DNA from 3 places in the Pseudoalteromonas sp. MMG012 genome. Region 2 is predicted to be linked to each of the others. Evidence: predicted binding sites of a transcription regulator. Region 2 holds the regulator's gene; each other region holds the start of a gene.
What was found. The regulator FliA, encoded in region 2, starts transcription of late flagellar genes. The targets are predictions, from matches to a motif close to CTAAAGNTNNNNNNNNNNNNGCCGATA.

Region 1 (5,051 bases), on a different contig from region 2:
TTGGGTCGGCCTCAGCAGGTTCATAACCTTTTCCTTTTTGTGTTTTAATATGAAGTATCTGAGGCCCTTTTAGGTTGCGCATATTACGCAATGTATCGACAAGCATGTTGACATCATGACCATCAATTGGCCCTATGTAATTGAGGCCTAATTCCTCAAAGAACGTGCCTGGTATCACCATCCCCTTTAGGTGTTCTTCTACTTTGCTTGCCAGCTCTTTAACAGGGGGGACGCCAGACAATAATTTTTTACTGCCCTCGCGGATATTCGTATAAAAACTGCCAGAGAGTATTTTCGCAAAGTGATTGGTTAATGCACCGACATTTTCAGAAATAGACATTTCGTTGTCATTTAATATGATCAACATGTCTGATTTTATATCTCCAGCATGATTCATTGCTTCAAATGCCATGCCTGCGGTAATTGCACCATCACCAATTACAGCCACAGTTTTACGACCTTTGCCTTCTTTTTTAGCTGCAATTGACATTCCCAATGCTGCTGAAATAGACGTACTAGAATGACCAACACTGAACGTATCGTATTGGCTTTCTTCCCGGTAAGGAAAAGGGTGCAGACCTTCTTTCTGTCTAATAGTATGAATTTGATCGCGTCGGCCGGTCAAAATTTTATGAGGGTAGGCTTGATGACCAACATCCCAGATCAGTCGGTCTTCAGGTGTATTATAGACATAATGAAGTGCGACAGTGAGTTCCACGGTCCCTAAGCCAGATGCAAAATGGCCACTACTTTGCGAAACTGAGTTAAGCAGATAATCCCTCAACTCATTACTAAAAGAAGGTAATTTATGTTGCGGTAACTGGCGCAGTTGCTCAGGCTCTTCTGCTAAAGCCAATAAAGGGTACTTGCTACTATCAAATATCATTGTATTTATATATGTCCTACTCAAACCTTGCGTAATTATATACAAAGCCAGTGGTTAATTTTATCTATTTATGCAACTTCGTCATTAATACGTCATGAATTGACGTTAATGATCGCGTTCAACTATGTATTTTGCTAATTGTGCGAGCAACTCTGTATCTGCATTAATATGATTGAGCTTTTCTATTGCTTGTGTTGTTAGAGCTTGCGCTTTTTGTTTTGCTCCAGGCATACCAAGTATTGCAGGATAAGTCGACTTATTATTGCCTATATCAGAACCTTGTGGTTTACCGAGCGTATAGGTGTCACCTTCAATATCTAAGATGTCGTCTTGAACTTGAAATGCGAGCCCGATATTCTGTCCATACTGCTGTAATGTTGTAAAGTCAGTCTCATTCATATTTGGAGAACAAAGGGCACCTAATTCAATTGCACAGGTCAACAAAGCCCCAGTTTTTAAGCGGTGAATTTTTTCTAACTCGTCAAGGCTAACAACTTTATCAGTTGCGGCAATGTCTAATGCTTGACCGCCGACCATTCCTTGTAATCCAGCAGCTTTTGATAGTACTTGAATCATGCGTAATTGACGAGATTCAGGTATAGCAAAGCGGTGCTCTGCAATTAACTCAAATGCGAGGCTTTGCAGCGCATCGCCGGCTAAAATAGCTTGTGCCTCATTAAACTGTATATGGCATGTGGGTTTTCCGCGTCGTAAGTCATCGTCATCCATTGCGGGAAGGTCATCGTGAACGAGGGAGTAACTATGAATACATTCAATAGCAGCTGCAATAACATCGAGATCTTCAATACGAGCGCCGAGTATATTACCTGTTGCATACACTAAAAATGGCCTTAAACGCTTACCGCCATTATTGATACTGTAAAATGTTGCGGCCTTGACTGTTTCATCGGTGATTAAATCTTGCTTAAAGTAATTACCGATAAACTGACTAACTCGCTGTTGAGCATTGCTTATTTCTATTTTTAAATTCACAACTTAATCCGTACTGCCTGTGAATGGTATTGTATCGCTTTGCGTGTCACTACCCATAAGGATGGCTACTTTTTGTTCTGCTGTGTGTAACTTCTGATTTGATGCATTAGCCAGTAAAATACCTCTTTCAAATTGTTTCAATGACTGCTCCAAAGTCAGCTCACCTTGTTCCATTGCACTCACAATGCTTTCTAGCTCGTGTATCGCTTCTTCAAAGCTGAGGTTTTCTGGTTTCTTTACAGCCATGGTCACGTCTCTTTATTGGGCTTATTGGATAAAAGAGCTCAATTTTAGGGGCAATAGCGTACTAGGTCAAAGATAAGCGTATTTTTTTACGCTAAACTGTGAGGTAGATACTCATACGCCTTTGTTCGCAATTTTTCGGGTTTTTAATATAATTGGGTTAAGATATTCAGTAGCTTGCCGATAAACAACAAGGCTGGTACTTTCTCTTTATAAGAGGATGTGTCGCATAGGCACCTTATTAGGTTACAGCGCATAGCAGTCAGAATTAGAAAAATAGTAGATAAGACTCTCTGGAGGGGATGTGGATTTAGCAACAGTAATAGGTATATTGGGCGCGATTGGCTTGATTGCCATGTCTATGTTTATGAGTAGTGACGGTGAAGTCGCTATGTTTGCTGACTCCGCCTCAGCCGTTATTGTATTTGGTGGCTCACTTTTTATCGTTTTGTCTAACTTCACAATGCCGCAATTTTTCGGTATTGGCAAAGTGATGGGAAAGGCGTTCATGTTTAAGATTGAAACGCCAGAAGAGCTAATAGAAAAAGCTGTAGAACTTGCGGATTCAGCGCGAAAAGGTGGTTTTTTAGCCTTAGAAGAAGCTGAAATACCGAATGCATTTATGCGTAAAGGAGTTGACATGTTAGTCGATGGCCACGACGCAGATGTAGTAAGAGCGACACTACAAAAAGATATTTCCTTAACTTCTTCTCGCCATGAACAAGGTGCGTCATTATTTAAATCTTTGGCTGATATTGCACCTGCAATGGGGATGATTGGTACATTGATTGGCTTAGTTGCGATGTTATCTAACATGGATGACCCTAAAGCCATCGGTCCTGCAATGGCAGTTGCTTTGTTGACGACCCTTTATGGTGCTTTTTTGGCGAACGTTGTGGCGATCCCGATTCAGGTAAAGTTGGAATTGCGAAAGGATGAAGAGGAGCAAAACCAACGACTAATATTGGACGCGATTCTCGGAATTCAGGATGGCCAAAACCCTAAGGTAATAGAAGGGATTTTGAAAAATTATTTGGCTGAATCAAAACGCGGCACTGATAAAGAGGAGTAAGCATGTCTGACGAGCAAGAGTGTAAATGTCCCCCACCAGGCTTACCGGCTTGGATGGGCACCTTTGCAGATTTGATGTCACTACTTATGTGCTTCTTTGTGCTGTTACTTGCTTTCTCCGAAATGGATGTACTGAAGTTTAAACAAATTGCGGGTTCAATGAAGTTTGCATTTGGTGTGCAGAATAAAATAGAGGTTAAGGATATCCCTAAGGGGACCAGTGTAATTGCAATGGAGTTTACCCCTGGTAAGCCTGAGCCTACGCCAATCGAGACAATTCAGCAGCAAACCGTGGAAATGACGCAGCAAATGTTAGAGTTTCAGGCTGGCGATGAAAGTTCTGCTGGCGGGCGACAGGAGCAAAGAGGTAACAAGCGAGGCGGCGAGTCACAAAGTACCTCACAAGAACAATCTATGCAGCAGGCCGTTTCTTCAGCAGACCAAGAACAAGTCGATGAGTTAGTTAAAAAAATAGCCCAGCAATTGGAAAAACAAATCATGGATGGTGCAATTGAACTCGAATCTTTGGGGCAGCAAATCATCATTCGTATTCAAGAGAATGGCTCCTTTCCATCAGGCAGTGCATTTTTACAACCAAAGTTTAAACCAGTAATACAAGATATTGCGGAATTACTGAAGGATGTACCCGGTGAAATAACGGTATCTGGACATACCGATGATTTTCAAGTGACCAACGAGCTTTACAGTAATAATTGGGATTTATCAGCAACCAGAGCGGTTGCGGTTGCAACTGAAATGGTGAAAGCGAGAGGTTTTGATAAAAACCGGTTGGTGGTTGTAGGTCACGCAGACACAAGACCGATGGTACCCAACGAAAATGATATAGACAGAAGACGTAATAGAAGAGTCGAAATATCAATCTTACAAGGGAAGGCTAAAGAGTCGGAGCCTATTGAAGTGAGAGAAAACTAAGCAAAACTTGATTGTGATAACAAATTGGGCTACTTTACGAAAGCTCAACTCAAATAAGGAGAAACTAATGTCAATTAAAAATTCATATGTGTATTTACCAGGTGGTAACGGTGAAGGCACAGACCCAAAAGATTAGCCGGAGCGCTTAATATTGCAATACTATGGTTAACTCAATGCTTCCTGATAATATAGATGCAATTCTCTTACTGATAAGAGATCATGCAATGGCAATTACGTTTATTGCTGTTGCAATTTTCACTATTTTAGGTGATAGACAGGCGCTGCGTTATGCTGGCTTATGTGCAATATTTTATGTGATGGGATATTTTCTTTATGACTTTTTCCTAAAAGTTGATGGAGGTCAGTATATATTCCGCTATATTGTATGGGCGTTAAACGACATCGTATTCATGGCCATTTTGGCTTACTGGGCGATAAAAGATAAAGTGTATATTTGGCAAAGTGTTATTGCCCAGCTGGTTATTTTACCGGCGCCTTTATTACAATTGTTTCGCTTAATAGATCGTCATATGTTAGATCTAACGTATTCAGAGTATCTATATCGAACTATTTTGCCACTAGTAAACATCACTATCGTATTATTGTGCTTTGCCCCTTTGGTGATGCTACTCAACCGAAACACTATGGTAGAAAAACACACTTAAGTTTAGCCATCAATTGATGGCTAAACTTACCCTAACGATGGAATTGCACCAAACATTTGTAGTGTTTGAGCCGATATAATGGTTAAACCACACAGTGCAGCGATGACCAATCCGATATTACCACCTTTCACTTGATAGCCATTACGAATTACGCTGTCTTTACGTTGCGTCCAAACCATCATCACAGGCAAAAATATTGCTAACACTACTAGGGCAATTGCGGCATAGCCTAGCGCCATTATGAACCCCTGTGGATAAAA
Region 2 (5,051 bases):
TACAAGAGTCGGTCCGTCACTTTCAAAAAGTAAATTTAAGTGGCTGTATTTTCACAAAACTTGATGAATGTCTAAGTTTAGGTGAGATTATCAGTATTGCGATTCAAAATCGCTTGCCAATAGGGTATCTTACTAATGGTCAACGGGTGCCAGAAGACATTCGAGTGGCAAATGCTCAAAAGTTAGTCAAAAAAGCTGAGCAATTGTATTTAAAGAGAATAAAAGCACAACATTCGAGGCGCGAAGCAGTGGCGTCTCAGACAGTAGGAATGTATGATTAACACAGTTTTAGATCAAGCAAGTGGCCTGCGTAGGATGAATCAAAATAATAACCATGGTGTTAAAGTCATAGCCGTTACTGGTGGTAAGGGTGGCGTGGGTAAAACCAATGTGTCTTTGAACACGGCTATAGCGTTAGGTCAACAAGGTAACAGAGTATTAGTTTTAGACGCTGATTTAGGGTTGGCAAATTGTGATGTCATGTTGGGTCTGCGTGTCGAAAAGAATTTATCTCATGTTTTATCGGGCGAATGTGAGCTAGATGAGATTTTAGTTGAAGGGCCAGCAGGCATAAAAATAGTGCCTGCGACATCCGGCTCACAGAATATGGTTGAGCTTACACCGGCAGAGCATGCTGGGTTGATCCGGGCATTTAGTGAGTTAAATACTGAATTTGACATTTTAATTGTAGATACTGCCGCCGGTATCTCGGATATGGTGCTAAGCTTCTCTAGAGCAGCACAGGACGTAATGGTCGTTGTATGTGATGAGCCAACGTCCATTACAGATGCTTATGCATTGATTAAAGTTTTAAGCAGAGAGCATGGCGTTTACAAATTTAAAATAGTTGCGAATATGGTGCGTAGTTTAAGAGAAGGCCAAGAGTTATTTGCTAAACTGTCTAAAGTGACGGATAGATTCTTAGATGTGGCACTTGAGCTTGTTGCAACAGTTCCGTATGACGAAAACATGCGAAAGTCTTCGCGGCGTCAAAAAACAATTGTTGAGCTATTTCCTAAGTCTCCAGCCGCGGTTGCATTTCGTGGGCTGGCAAGCAAGGCCGCTAAATGGCCTATACCACATCAGCCATCAGGGCATTTAGAGTTTTTTATTGAACAACTTGTCAATGGGTAACTATGGCATCATCGGTGAGTAAAGCGATGGGGTATCAAACAACAGAACACTTGAGCATGGTGGTTGAACGTCATGCATCACTTGTAAAAAAGGTGGCATGCCATTTATTGGCAAGGCTACCTGCAAATATTCAATTAGATGATTTAATTCAATCAGGTATGATTGGTCTCATCGAGGCGTCAAAAAACTTTGACGCCAGTAAAGGGGCAAGTTTTGAAACATTCGCGGGTATTCGGATCCGGGGCGCGATGTTGGATGAAATCCGCCGAGGCGATTGGGCTCCACGTTCTGTTCATAAAAACAGCAGGACGGTGGCTGAAGCGATATCTTTCCTTGAATCTGCGTTGGGAAGAGAACCAAAAGATATTGAAATTGCTGAAAAACTTGATATTACGTTAGATGAGTACCATCATATTCTACATGATGTAAATGCGAGTAAAATTATCGGTATCGAGGATTTAGGCGTTGATGAAGACGTGATTACTCCTGCAAACCATGATTTATCGCTAGACAAACCTTTTAATAACGTTAAAAATGAACGTTTTAATGAATCGTTGCTGACAGCGATACAATCGCTACCAGAAAGGGATAGTTTAGTACTCTCTCTTTACTATAACGACGAAATGAATTTAAAAGAAATAGGCCAGATACTTGATGTTAGTGAATCTCGTGTTAGCCAAATCCATGGGCAGGCAATGATAAAGCTCAAAGCTAAAATCAATGACTGGGTCAATTAGAGTAAAAATAATAGGTTGAAACCTCACTGGAGGATGTTTTGGATAAAAACATGAAAATTCTCGTGGTTGATGATTTTTCTACAATGAGGAGAATAATCAAAAACTTACTTAGAGACTTAGGCTTTACAAATGTACAAGAAGCTGATGATGGAAGTACGGCGCTTCCTATGCTTCAAAATCAAGAGTTTGATTTTGTTGTAACAGACTGGAATATGCCAGGTATGCAAGGAATAGATTTATTGCGTGCAATTAGGGCTGACGATAGTTTAAAGCACATACCTGTTCTGATGGTAACAGCAGAAGCGAAAAAAGAGCAGATAGTAGCTGCTGCGCAAGCTGGTGTAAATGGATATATAGTTAAACCGTTTACTGCAGGAACGCTAAAAACTAAGTTAGAAAAAGTGTTTGAACGTTTAGGTTAACAATAAGAAGGAGAGGCTTATGTCAACGCCTTCTGTGCCTCAAATCACCCTTGAGCAAGCTAAACAACTTGTTGTTTATTTGGAACAAGGTGAGCAAGATAAAGCAGACCAACTTATACTGGATGCTGCGAATAAAGAACAGTCCGAGTTGTTTGCGGAGGTGGGTAAATTAACCCGTCAATTGCATGAGTCTCTAAAAAGTTTCGAACTCGATACTCGCCTTGCTGATTTGACGACTGAAGCCATTCCTGACGCTAAACAACGTTTAAATTATGTCATGGAAATGACTGAGAATGCAGCTAACAAAACAATGGATGCAATAGAGGCTAGCTTACCTTTAGCGCAACAGTTAGGTGACGAGATCTCAGAGATAAAGCCTACGTGGGATCGTTTAATGAGCCGAGATATCCAACTCGGTGAATTTAAAACGCTTTGTCATGACCTAGATCGTTTTATGCAGGGCTCTCAAACTCGTACTGACGAGTTACAGGGCCTGATGACTAACGTGCTAATGGCACAAGATTATCAAGATTTAACCGGTCAAGTTATTCGCCGTGTTATTGAACTTGTCAGGGAAGTTGAAGATAACCTTATCCATATGCTTACCGTTTTTGGTACGACTGATGAACTACCAGCCCAAGAAAGTGACGTAATCGCTGAGCAAGCGGTAGTTCAAGCAACTGAAGTAGACATAGATGCTATATCAGGTCCCGAAGGCCCCATATTGGATGCGGATACTCGCGATGATGTGGTTTCTGGGCAAGATGAAGTAGATGATTTATTGTCTAGTTTAGGCTTCTAATAGGAGAGTAGGTACATGAGCTTTGAAGTCGATGAAGATATCTTACAAGACTTTCTTGTTGAAGCAGGAGAAATTCTAGAGCTATTATCAGAACAACTGGTAGAACTGGAGAACAATCCTGAAGATAAGGAGTTATTGAACGCCATATTCCGAGGTTTCCATACTGTCAAAGGCGGAGCCGGCTTCTTAAGTATGACCGAACTCGTTGATGCATGTCATGGTGCTGAAAATGTGTTTGATGTATTAAGGCAAGGGCAAAGAGGCGTTAGCTCCGAATTGATGGATGTGATTCTACAGTCATTAGATACCATTAATGAGATGTTTGGGCATATTCAAAATCGTGAAAAACCAGAGCCTGCAGACCCTCAATTATTAGAGACGTTACATCAATTAAGTCGACCAGAATCAGAAGATGAAGCGCCAATTGTTGCAACCGAGCCCGAGCCGGTTAGTACACCACCTGTCGATGATGTGTTATTTGAGGCGGACTTAGCGCCTGCTACAGAAAATGATGGTGGTATTGATGAGATATCAGAAGATGAATTTGAAAATTTATTGGATGAACTTCATGGATCAGGGCAAGGACCAGCTCCTACTCCAGCGCCAGCGCCAGCTGCGAGCAGCAGTGATGGTGATATAAGTGATGATGAATTTGATAGTCTACTAGATGAATTACATGGCGTTGGTAGTTTTGGTAATATAGAGGCGGAATCATCAACTACAGGAAATTCGTCACCGCCAAGTGCGGCTGTCGGAGGTGATAACGCTGACGATGAAATCAATGATGATGATTTTGAAGCATTATTAGATGAACTTCATGGCAAGGGGGGGGCTCCACGTTCAACAGAGTTAGAAGCACCTTCTAAACAGAATGAATCTATACAAAAACCTGAGCCTCCAAAAGCGGCTACGCCAGCACCAACGCCAAAACCAAAACCAGCACCGAAACCAGTTGTTAAACTTGAAGCTAAGGCTGCGCCAGCGAAAGCGCCAGTGGCTAAAAAACCAGCTGCTGCGCAAGCAGAAACAACTGTACGAGTGGATACAAAACGTTTAGATCAAATCATGAATATGGTTGGTGAATTAGTTTTGGTTAGAAATAGGTTAGTGAGTTTAGCTAACAATACAAATAGTGAAACTATGGGTAAAGCTATTTCTAACTTAGATGTTGTTACTGCTGATTTACAAGGCGCGGTAATGAAAACTCGGATGCAGCCAATTAAAAAAGTGTTTGGTCGTTTTCCTCGCGTTGTTAGGGATTTAGCTCGAAGCCTGAAAAAAGATATTAATTTAATTTTGGAAGGTGAAGAGACTGATTTAGATAAAAATTTAGTTGAAGCGTTAGCAGATCCACTCGTTCACTTAGTGCGAAATTCAGTCGATCATGGTATTGAAATGCCAGATGTTCGTGAAGCAGCAAACAAGCCAAGAACGGGTACGGTTACGTTATCAGCCTCCCAAGAAGGAGATCATATATTGTTAACCATCAGAGATGATGGTGCAGGTATGGATCCAGAAAAGCTTAAGAAAATAGCGATTGGGAAAGGGGTTATTGATTCTGATCAGGCTAGCCGTTTATCTGATACCGAAGCGTATAATTTAATTTTTGCACCAGGGTTTTCAACGAAAGAAGAAATATCTGATATATCAGGCCGTGGCGTTGGAATGGATGTTGTAAAAACTAAAATTACTCAGCTCAATGGTTCCGTGAATATTCAATCGGAGCTTCGTGTTGGCACTATTTTAGAAATCAAAGTACCACTGACGCTAGCGATACTACCAACCTTAATGGTTGTTGTAGGTGAGCAAACTTTTGCATTACCTCTTGCTGGTGTTAGCGAGATTTTCCATTTAGATTTAACAAAAACGAATATTGTCGATGGACAGCTGACTATCATCGTGAGACAAAAAGCTATTCCACTGTTTTATTTGGAGCATTGGTTAGTAAAAGGCGCA
Region 3 (5,051 bases), on a different contig from region 2:
GCATGCTCGCGTCAAGTAACCTATCGATCATATATGAATATAACGCATATAGGTTATCAGTGACCTCTCCACCAACTTCAAAATCTAAACACCCTCTAAGCGCTTCCAAAATAGCTGACGCTTTTGAAATATGCTCTGCTTTCGCCTCAAGGTTGCGTTTTTCAATTGCAACTTTCGCAAAGACCATCTTCTCGATAGCTCCCGACATTAACATTTGAATGATTTCATAACGATCAGCACCTGCTACTTGTGTTTTAAGTGCTTCTTTTTGATAATTTTTTACTCTTGCATTGTACATATATGCACCCTAAGTTTATTTTGCTTTAACAAAGCCCGGTAAATTCGCAAGCTGCGCACCTAAGTATGTTTGCGTTTGCTTCATATTAGCCAACAATACGTCCAAACCCGCATACTGCTGTCGTAAGCCAGCTTCAAAAGATACCATTCTTTCATTATGACTAACGATATCACCTTCCAAATCTTTAAGCTGGCCGTTAAGCGTCGTTTCACGCTGCTTCATTAAACCACTAGAATCTACATAGTTGCCGAGTAATGTTTCCAGCCCCTTTGCAACACCATTATCTCCTGCAAAAGCCTTGCCAATATTATCAAAATTTTCATCCATCGCGTCATTGAGGCTCCGAACTAACGACGACTTTTGTAAATATCCCTCTTTATCGATTGTTAACCCTATATCAAAAATTGACTCAAATGGTCCAGCATCTGTTAACGCTTTACTTAAAGTATTAACGAGTTGATCGCTTAACCCCCTCATTGCCGAGTCCCCATTAAGCGGTTTACCAATTCTTGTTTGAAACCCAATATTTCCTACTAAGTTATTATAATTGGCAATTAATTCGTCAACCAAAGTGGAAATTGACTCTTTATCATAGTCAATATTCAAACGCGCAGTTTCATCATTACCCTCAGTATCTTTTTCACTCGTTTTCAACGCTTTAATCGTCATATCTTGTACAGCGTTTTTGAAGGTATTAGTATCGCTTGTTACAGCTAAGCCATCGATAGTAATTTTCGCATTCTGAGCTTGGTCATCTGCACCTATAGTCATTCCACCAGACGCATTCGTTGATGCATCATAAGTTTCAATTGCATCAAGTTCAGATCCATCACTGGTGATAACCAAATTATTGCCATCCCCACTCACATTAGAAGTAAGTACAAGCTTAGATCCAATACTCGGGTCACCTGTGTTTACAATATTTGCGGTCACACCAAAATTTTGCTCAGATGCATTTATCGCATCTCGCAGCTCTGCAAGGGTTGCACCTGCGCTCAAGGTAAGATCAAATGTTTTATCCGCGCCAGCTTTGAAGGTCAGAGTCCCTCCTGAAGCTGTAACAACATCATCGACAGATGAAAATGCATTATCAGCTGTTACTGCTCTGCTTCCCTGCGCTAATTGATTAACCGCAATATCAAAATTACCAACAGAAATATCTTTTGTTGGTGTAACGCTAATCAAATCTCCCGAGGTTGGCTGTGCAACAGTAGCCTTACGTTTACCAAAGTTTTCTGGGTCTGCAAGCTTTTCAATCGTATCATTTAATTTTGAGGCAGCCGACTTTACTTCACCAATAGCGGAAAGCTCTACTTTTAATGACTCTTGCTTTCTTCCAAACGCAGCTAGCTTTGGTGTACTTTCCGCATCCACAGACGCTCTTATAATACTTTCTAAGTCTAATCCAGACCCTACACCTGCTGAAGTAATAAGTGGCATACGTTACCTCCTAAAAATTAACAACGTTTATACTGTTTCATTCAGTAAAACGCCTTTGCTTACTAACTTATCGGCAAACTCATCTAAAGCCTTAGCTACTTCTCGAAATTCTTCTGACGGGATTTCACGGATCACCTCATCGTTATCTTTGTCAATTACTCTAATAAAAGGTGGATCCCCGTTCTCTCCGAATTCGAATGACAAATTTGTAGAGGTGACTGGTAAAAACTCATTCACTTTGTCTAAATTCTTTTGAACTGTATCGATTAACGTTTGCCGCTCTTGAGGGGTGTCAGTTTTCAGCTCCCCCTGACGATCTTCTGTCGTATTTTTTGTTTTTTCTAGTGCTCGCGTAAAGCTTGAGTCGTTTTCACCAACATCTTGTTTCAACGTCGATGTCAAAATATTGGCGATGCCATTTGAAGGGTCAATGTTGCTCATAACAGATCTCCTAATACTTAAACTAATTATAGCATACGGCAAACTAGAATGTATTACATCCAAGTTTGCCGTATGCTACTTCTTTCTTAACCCAATAATGACAACGCGACTTGTGGACGCTGATTTGCTTGGCTCAAAATAGAACTACTCGCTTGTTGTAAAATTTGCATTTTAGTTAAGCTTGCCGTTTCTTGTGCAAAGTCTGTATCTCTGATCCGAGAACGCGCAGCTGTTAGGTTTTCTGATACGTTTGATTGGTTTCTAATCGTAGATTGGAATCGGTTTTGTACCGCACCAAGCTCTGCTCGCTTTTTATCAACTACTGCGATTAATGCATCCATACCGGCAAATACTGCCTGTGCATTGGCTTGTGAAGATACTGAAATACCTGTCGCAGTAAAGACATCAGAAAATGCCGTATTATCTGCTGAAGCGCCAACTGTGGTACTAATCGTACCCGTTGTAGCACTTAACGAGGCACCTGTAACACCACTGGCGACACCTGCAATGCCTGACAATGTAAAACCACCATCTGCAGTAATTGAATTGGCTGTACCACCTATACTTTTCATACTAAAACCGATGGTTTGAACAGCATCAGCACCTACCTGAAAGTTTGCATCATAGGTACCATCTAATAAGTTCTGGCCGCCAAAAGTTGTATCTTCTGCAACTCGGTTAACTTCTGCTGATAACGAACGAATCTCTTCTTGAATCGCAAGTCTATCTTCATCCGTATTCGACCCATTCGCAGCTTGTTGCGCCAAAGTTCTAACTCGTTGAAACATTTGTGTTGTTTCGTCCAGCGCACCTTCAGCCGTTTGTGCTAATGAAATACCATCATTGGCATTTCGTATACCTTGATTTAGGCCATTTATCTGACCAGTCAGTCTGTTTGAAACCTGCATACCTGCTGCATCATCTCTGGCGCTGTTAATACGCATACCTGATGACAGGCGTTTGAACGAGGTATCCAGCGAGTTTGCTGAATTATTCAACTGTCTTTGTGCGTTCAAAGAACTCACATTAGTGTTTACATATAAAGCCATAATAGCCTCCGCTTCATCTTAGATAAGGTAAATAGCGGGATACCCCTACCCTGCTAATTACCGAATTAGAGTCCTAGATTGATAGTTCTCTAATTCCGCTATCGGCGATTGGAGCGAAAGCTTTAGCTATATTTGTAAAATAAATTAAATTATATTAATTAGCCTTGTAATAAGCTCAATGCTGCTTGAGGCCGCTGATTCGCTTGACCTAGTATTGTTTGGCTAGCTTGTTGTAATATTTGATTTTTTGTCAACTTTGCTGTTTCTAAAGCAAAGTCTGCATCTTTAATACGTGATTTTGCAGATGATAAGTTTTCTGAAATATTCGCCTGATTCCGAATCGTAGATTGGAATCGGTTTTGTACCGCACCGAGCTCAGCTCGCTTTTTATCGACAACTGCAATTAATGCATCCATACCAGCAAATACAGCTTGAGCATTTGCTTGGCTCGATACACTAATACCATCCACGGTAAAGACATCTGAAAATGCAGTGTTATCCGCTGAAGTACCAACATTTGTACTAATTGTTCCGGTTGTCGCACTTAATGATGCACCTGATACACCACTGGCTACACCTGCAACTCCTGAAAGAGTAAAACCACCATTAGCTGCTAAGCTATTTGCGGTTCCACCTACACTCTGCATACTAAACCCAATAGTCTGTACTGCATCTGCACCGACTTGGAAATTCGCTGCATACGAACCATCAAGTAAATTTTGTCCACCAAACGTCGTATCACTTGCAACCCGATTCACTTCAGATGCTAATTGACGAATTTCCTCTTGAATTGCCAATCTATCTTCATCTGTATTTGAACCATTTGCCGCCTGTTGAGACAAAGTACGAATACGCTGAAACATTTGCGTTGTTTCTTCCATGGCACCTTCAGCTGTTTGCGCTAAAGATATACCATCATTGGCATTTCGATTACCTTGCCCTAATCCCAATATTTGCGATTGAAGACGATCTGAAATTTGAAGGCCAGCAGCATCATCGGCTGCACTATTAATTCGAAGGCCAGACGACAAACGTTTAAATGATGTATCTAATTCATTACCTGAATTGGTTAATTGACGCTGAGCATTCAATGCACTGACGTTAGTATTTACAAATAAAGCCATAACTCATTCTCTCTATTTCAAGTCAAAGCTGAACATTTATCAGCTTCAATTGTCTATATACAAAGTGGCAATTTTTATCGTCAAACCTATTTTGCCGATGGGGCAAAAAACTGCCATTTGCATGGTTTTAGTACCATTCAATAGTAATAAAGCAAAAGACAGGCCAAGTATTGAATATGAAAATATAAAAACATCTGTTTGGGGTAATCTGCATCACAGCTAAACACACCTATTACTTAAAGGTGCTTTATATAGATGAGGGAGGTCGAACGATTCTCGTGCTGTAAAATCCTTTTGATTTGGGCCTAAGTAACTTAATTCTCTTATAGATTCAAAAAAACGCTAAAACTCTATTTGCCACAACTTCTGTTTTGCACCGGTAATATCTACCTCTATCAATTTTACTGGTAAAAAGTTCAAAGATAACGCGAAAGTTCTCCAATAAAACGCCGGGACGCGATTTTATTGTTCAATCATAACCTCTACCAGTATGCATATTTAGGGGAAGTTGCAATACCATCAAGTGAAATGCCCTACATCTACTAATAAGAATATCTCCATCTATATAAGAAAGTAAATTTAAGGGTATTTATATTTGATGGGCTATGGCAATAAGCTGCCACTTTCAATAAATTAATAAACTAGCTCTAAGTTTAGATACAAAAACGACGTGATTTTAAATAAAAAAAAGGAGCCTAA

Region 1: a site for FliA is predicted at 2,282-2,308, ahead of pomA (flagellar motor protein PomA). Genes of this name have one in related genera too.
Region 3: a site for FliA is predicted at 3,328-3,354, ahead of J8L97_RS00880 (flagellin). Genes of this name have one in related genera too.

Annotation. Positions count from the first base shown of each region.
Region 1 covers NZ_JAGJEF010000029.1:1,104-6,154, reverse strand. The annotation lists gene dxs (1-deoxy-D-xylulose-5-phosphate synthase) at 1-886, opposite strand, end outside; gene ispA ((2E,6E)-farnesyl diphosphate synthase) at 992-1,879, opposite strand; gene J8L97_RS11540 (exodeoxyribonuclease VII small subunit) at 1,883-2,125, opposite strand; gene pomA (flagellar motor protein PomA) at 2,427-3,194, shown strand; gene J8L97_RS11530 (flagellar motor protein MotB) at 3,197-4,126, shown strand; gene J8L97_RS11525 (hypothetical protein) at 4,300-4,791, shown strand; gene J8L97_RS11520 (aromatic amino acid transport family protein) at 4,818-5,051, opposite strand, start outside.
Region 2 covers NZ_JAGJEF010000005.1:42,229-47,279, forward strand. The annotation lists gene flhF (flagellar biosynthesis protein FlhF) at 1-281, shown strand, start outside; gene J8L97_RS02845 (MinD/ParA family protein) at 274-1,134, shown strand; gene J8L97_RS02850 (RNA polymerase sigma factor FliA) at 1,161-1,871, shown strand; gene cheY (chemotaxis response regulator CheY) at 1,910-2,293, shown strand; gene J8L97_RS02860 (protein phosphatase CheZ) at 2,313-3,095, shown strand; gene J8L97_RS02865 (chemotaxis protein CheA) at 3,111-5,051, shown strand, end outside.
Region 3 covers NZ_JAGJEF010000002.1:4,347-9,397, forward strand. The annotation lists gene fliS (flagellar export chaperone FliS) at 1-298, opposite strand, end outside; gene fliD (flagellar filament capping protein FliD) at 314-1,738, opposite strand; gene J8L97_RS00875 (flagellar protein FlaG) at 1,766-2,179, opposite strand; gene J8L97_RS00880 (flagellin) at 2,266-3,228, opposite strand; gene J8L97_RS00885 (flagellin) at 3,387-4,352, opposite strand.